2 regions of the Ruminococcus sp. OA3 genome follow, and region 2 is predicted to be linked to the other one. Evidence: riboswitches for the same ligand, from Rfam matches in the RefSeq annotation. Region 2 holds a riboswitch; the other holds the start of a gene.
The links. Region 2 has a riboswitch for cobalamin ahead of MCG98_RS07100 (LysR family transcriptional regulator). Riboswitches for the same ligand answer to the same signal wherever they lie in the genome.
Positions count from the first base shown of each region.

Region 1 (3,181 bases), 460 kb from region 2:
GGATACCATTGATTTTACGCCTGCGGACGGCAATATAAGCAAGTTCAGCTGGGCGTCAAGCAATACGGACGTGCTGACAGTCAAAAATGGTATCGTAAAGGCAGTGGGCGTTGGAAGCGCAAGCATCTATGGAACGGCAGGAAACGCCTTTGCGACCTGTGAAATTACTGTGACCCTCTCCGGGGATGAGGTGGCAGGAATTGAGGTCATAGGACTGATCGATCAGATCGGAGGGGTGACGCTTGACAGTGAGGATGCAGTTAAAACAGCCCGTACGGCCTACAACAAACTGACCAGAATGCAGAAAGCATATGTAGAGAATGATCAGAAGCTGTTTGATGCAGAGGATAAGTTGTATGAACTGCAGGAAGTGATGAGAAGTCCGGTAACATTAAGTTCTGTAAAGTCAGTAAATTATAATACGGTGAATGTTACCTGGAAATCCGTAAACGGTGCAGAAGGGTATCAGGTATACCGAAAGACAGCAGGAGGAAGTTACAAAGAGATCGCAGCTGTGAGCGGACGCGAAACAACGGCATACAGAGATACCGGGCTGACTACGGGAACGGTTTATACCTACACTGTGCGTGCCGTGTATACGCTTGGAGGTGAGAAACAGCTTGGAGATTATGTGAAATCTGGAATCAGCGGAAAAGCGATGCCGGAGAAAACAGTGACTTCCAAAGTTCAGTCCTGGGGATCTCAGACATTGAAACTTACCTGGGAAAAAGTAAGCGGAGCCAGCGGATACCAGATCTATCACAGGACATCCAAAAACGGTCCATGGAAATACGTCACACAGATTGCAGATGGAAATACAACGTCCTATATGCATTACAATCTGATATGCGGAAATACATATGACTATGTGGTACGTGCGTATCGCACCGTGAAGAACACGAAATACATTGGTGCGAACAGCGATATACTGAGCGGGAAACCTGTACCGGCGCAGGTGAAAAATGTGACGGTCAGGAAAGCTTCTTCCACCAGCATGAAGATCAGCTGGGGCAAAGTGAACGGAGCCAGTGGCTATCAGATCTACCGCAGGAATCCTGATACAGGAAAATATCAGTTCGTCACACAACTCGGGAATGGAAATGTGGCAGCTTATACGGAAAAAGGCCTGAAGAAAGGGATTACCTATACGTATGTGGTGCGTGCTTACCGTACCGTAAACGGCAACAAGATTTTGGGTGCCAACTCAACTGAAACAAAAGGAAGTATCAACTAATGATCACGGCGGGGGATTCCATTTTGGAATACCCCGCCGTTTTGGCAAAATAGTGCAGGATTTGCAGTTTACTTGAAAAAGTGGATGTGCTATACTGTAACCAATTTCATAAGATGAGTATTTATGGTCGGATTTTTGCAGGGAGGAAAGCATAAATCCGTTAAAAGAGAATCCGGTGTGAATCCGGAACAGTCACCACTACTGTAACGTGGACGAAGGAATGATATACCACTGGGCCCGGAGCCCGGGAAGGCATTCCCAAGGATGAAGCGAAGTCAGGAGAACTGCCATAGATCGAACGAAGTAATATTTTCGGGTGAAGAAAATATGCTTTTTTTGTTGCCAAAAAACAGAGAAACAGGAGTATCAGAAGTAACATACGGCAGGGAGGAGACGGATTATGGAGAGGAAGAAACGGGATGGTTTAAGGAGAAGGGGATGTGTGCGGCATTGTGTACACAGGCTTACCGCGGTCGTGCTGATTCTGGTACTGACGATGTCAGCATGCCTGATGGAAGCAGGTGCGGTTGCATGGAATGCAAATGCAGATACAGATGACAATTTCCAGCAGCTGAGATTCTGGGAGGATGAAAAGCCGGGCATACGCTTTTATATCAACGCTGCCGCGCGGTATGAACTGGAGACGGTTAGGGAACCCGGATTTGGGACAGATAAAGGTGAGTGGACGGTGATGAGCCTGCTGCGCGGGATGTATACCGGAATGGATTATCTGAACTATATACCGGATGATTATTTCGAAGGCTATTATCAGCGTATGGTGGAAACGGTACAGAGCAAAAACGGTGTACTTGATGCATACAAGATCACGGAATGGTGCAGAGTGATACTTGCGCTGAGTGCGCTCGGAAAATCACCGGAAGATGTGGGAGGATATGATTTCCTGGATAAGCTGTCAAAATCATATAACGACACATACTGGCAGGGGATCAACGGTCCGGTATTCAGCCTGATCTCCCTGAATACCGGCGGGTATCAGCTCTATGAGACACCTTCTGATTATCAGGAGGGTGATATCAACACCGAAGGCCGTATGCTGGATTATATTGTGCGCCATGAGATCCTGAGTTCGGACAAGACGATCGGTGGCTGGGCATTGAATGACGCCAATGCTGCTGAGAAGGGCGCTGATGCCGATATCACAGGGATGGCGCTTCAGGCAATGGCGCCCTATTATCTGGATGAACTGAAATACAAAGAGTCGGGCGCAACGACGCCGTATTCTGAGTTTGTGAAGGCGGTGGAACGCGGCATCTATACGCTGCATCAGATGCAGCTGGACAATGGAGGCTTCAAGGGCTGGGGAAGTGACGTTAATACGGAGTCAACGGCCCAGGTAATCGTAGCCCTGACGGAGCTTGGCATCGATCCGCTTTCCGAACGTGTTGTACTCTCCAATATAGGAAAAGAATGCGGGTTTCTCCCAAAAGGCGCCGTATGGGACGGCACAAGCTGCAATAACATGATTGACGCAGTGCTGATGCACTGGGAGAAAAACAGCGGATCCAGCGAGGCGGTGGGAGGCTTCAAACATGTCACGGCAGGTGACGACGGCGGAGGCGGAAGCGGTGATTCGGTTAATGGAATGGCGACTGATCAGGCTCTCTATGCCCTGATTTCCTACGACCGTTTTCTCAACGGGGAGAATACGCTGTATGACATGACCGATATGACGGACGGCAGTTATACGGGTATGACAGCAGATACGTATTCCCTCACGTATGACGGCAACGGATCTGCCGCTTCCAGCACAGAGTCTTATGCACCGTACGCGGAAGTTATGCTGCCGGTTGTGCAGTCTACGGGTGATGAGGCGTTTGTGGCGTGGAACACGAAGGCGGACGGAACGGGAACGACATATCGTCCGGGGGAAATACTTTCCATGCCGGAACAGGATGTGACACTGTATGCCATGTTCGGACAGATTGA
Region 1 covers NZ_JAKNTO010000001.1:1,104,300-1,107,480, forward strand. The annotation lists gene MCG98_RS05070 (Ig-like domain-containing protein) at 1-1,234, shown strand, start outside; cobalamin riboswitch at 1,342-1,541, shown strand; gene MCG98_RS05075 (InlB B-repeat-containing protein) at 1,635-3,181, shown strand, end outside.
Region 1: another riboswitch for cobalamin. It lies ahead of MCG98_RS05075 (InlB B-repeat-containing protein); the one in region 2 lies ahead of MCG98_RS07100 (LysR family transcriptional regulator).

Region 2 (3,181 bases):
TCCAGTCCCAGTTCTGCCCGTGTCTGTTCAAGAAGTTCCGGAGTCGGCACATTTCCACACTCCGTCAGCATAATTTCGGCCGGATCTCCTGGGGAAAGATACGTCAGTCCAAACGTAAAAAAACTGATGCCAAACAGCACAACTAAAATCTGTAGCAATCTTCTTCCCAGTTGTTTCTTATTCACAGTCTCTTATCCTCCCGCAGGTTGTCTTTTGTCATCATGTTATCTCTCCTCTCTGATCTGTTCTTCCAGATATCTGATAAATTCGTCTGCTATCTCCGTCAGAGAATCTTTGATTCGTTTGATATATCCAAACGAAACACTGTTTTCACTCCCTCTGACAGGAATCGCCTTGATATGATACTCTTTATACTTATCTTTCAGAAAACTGCTGTCGACCGAACAGTAATCAGTATTTTTCAACATCTGTATAAGGAAATGATCACTGTTCGTATAGGCAATCTCCTGTCTGCCGGATCTGCTCAAACCATCTCCGTTCAACACTCCTAAATGGTTGGACAGGGAATGGATTTCTTCTCTTCTCTGAATCAGCTTTACAGCCTCTAAATCCTTTTCTGAAACATAGCGTCTGTCAAACAGGGGATTTTTTTCGCTGCAGAACAAATAAATAGAAGTTCTCGCCAGTTCATGAAACCCCAGTCCTTTTGTTTTAAGCCTGCCCTCAAATACCAGCTGGTTTCTTCTGGATATATAAGTAAAGCCCAGCTCTGTACTTCTCCTGTGCACCCATGCCACTATATCCTCAAAATCACCTTCCCGAAGATCCAGATGTGGTTTTCTATATGATTTCAGCCCGTAAAATTCCGCAAGAAGTGTTGACAGATTATTGCTTGGAGTGCAGCATACAATCAGACTTTCTTCTTTTTCTCCTTTAAGAGCATTAAGCATTTCAAAATTCTTCAGCGTGCTCAGAGCATACCTGTAGACCTGCTCTCCTTCTTTCGTCAGGGTAACCCCGCTTCTGTTACGGGCGAGCAGTGTCATCCCCATTTCCTCTTCCAGTGCTTTCATAACCTTGCTGACATTCGGTTGTGTGGTGATCAGTGCCTCGGCTGCTGCATGAAAACTTCCCAGATCAACACTTGTCACAAAATACTGCAACTGCTTGATATCCATATATCCCCCTGTTATTTACACTCTTTAACCAATGTTAAATTTACTGACACTGTCTTCAGGATAAAAACAAAATAATTAAGGGAGGAAGGTTATTATATACCTTTCTCCCGGTGTCTGCAGTGCGATCCCCCCTCAGGGGTTAAGAAACGGAAAAAAATTTTCCGCCGCAGTATGTTCCCGCAAAGCGCTTTGTTATATGTAGAACAAAGTATCCCATATAATAAAAAAATGCGCACAATAAGTGCGCATAAGGACGTAATCAATTTACATTCGCTTCGCTCACACCTATACACCGTAGGTATTGCATTTCACATAAAAGCAGGTCTCCTGGCTTAAAAGCATTGTCTACTTCCCTTCCCGGATATTATATAATCATCCAGTGGTAATGAAGTCGACCCTTTTTTCACAGTGACGGGATCGCATTGGATTTTCACCAATTTCCCTATTAATCCTAAAACAGGAACTTTTATGACTCTATTTAAACCAAAATTACTATAACACACTTTTTTGTATTTTTCTCTCTTTTTTTTTGTTTTTCCCATTCCATTTTGTTATCACCCTCGCTGGATTCCGTTGATTTTCAGGATAGATACAGATCCTTTTGACTATCCGGCAGAATTTTTTTAAAGACTTTCACAAATGATATTGACTTTCCAAAGGATTCGACTTATAATCAACATATGAACAGTTATTCATATGTTTTATCATTTGATTATTTATAGAAATGGAGAGGATAAGTTATGAAACGTATGGAAGATTTGCCTGAACATCAGCACAAAGAAACCTGCGGCTGCGGACATGATCATCATGAGCACCAACATGAGGCCTGCGGCTGCGGGCATGAGCACCATGACCATCATGAGCACCAACATGAGGCCTGCGGCTGCGGGCATGAGCACCATGACCATCAGGAGCACCATCATGAGGCCTGCGGCTGCGGGCATGACCATCATGAGCACACCCCTCACAGCAGCAATACTGTAGAACTGCCGGATGACGGTCACGAAAAAAGGGTATATATTTTAGAAAATCTCGGCTGTGCCAACTGTGCAGCTAAGATGGAGCAGAAAATCCAGGAGCTTCCCGGAGTATTTGCAGCCAGCATTACTTTTGCCACAAAACAGCTGCGCATTTCCGCAGACAGTCAGGCTGCATTGGTCCCTCAGATCCAGAGTATCTGCTCTTCTATTGAATCAGAAGTGCGGGTTATACCGAAAGATACTTCTTCTGCAGGCAGCAGCAAAACAAAAACATATATCTTACAGAATCTAGGATGCGCCAACTGCGCTGCCAAGATGGAGCAGAGAATCAATCAGATTGCCGATGTGGAGAACGCTACCATTACTTTTGCTACTAAACAGCTGAAACTTACAGCAAAATCGCCGCAGCGTCTGATTCCTGAGATTAAGAAAATCTGCAATTCAATTGAAGATGGCATTGAAATTGTCGAGAAAGAAACCTCTGTGCGCAGCCACGAAGCGGTTGCTGCAAAAAAGGGAATGTCAGAGAGCACTCGCGCCCTGACAGAGATTATCATTGGAGCGGTTCTTTTCATCGCCGGTGAGATTCTGGAACACATGGGGTTCGGAACTGCAGTCACACTCCCCGTCTATGTTGTCGCTTATGTTGTCCTCGGCTGGAAGGTCATCTGGACAGCGTTAAGAAATATTACCCGGGGGCAGGTATTTGATGAAAACTTTTTAATGAGTATCGCAACACTGGGGGCTTTTGTCATCCGTGAATACCCCGAAGCAGTTGGCGTTATGCTCTTCTACCGTGTAGGAGAATTCTTCGAAGAAAAGGCAGTTGCAAAAAGCCGTTCACAGATTATGGATGCCGTGGATCTCCGCCCTGAAACCGTTAATCTGGTTTCCAATGAGGATGTGCAGATCATTCCTTCTGAGGAAGCAAGGATCGGCGATATTCTGCTTGTACGGCCCGGAGACCGAATTCCGCTTGACGGAATTGTCATCGAAGGAAACAGTCAGCTGGACACTTCCCCCATCACAGGCGAACCTGTGCCCGTCAAAACCGGCATCGGT
Region 2 covers NZ_JAKNTO010000001.1:1,564,865-1,568,045, reverse strand. The annotation lists gene nikB (nickel ABC transporter permease) at 1-185, opposite strand, end outside; gene MCG98_RS07100 (LysR family transcriptional regulator) at 225-1,139, opposite strand; cobalamin riboswitch at 1,439-1,622, opposite strand; gene MCG98_RS07095 (heavy metal translocating P-type ATPase) at 1,880-3,181, shown strand, end outside.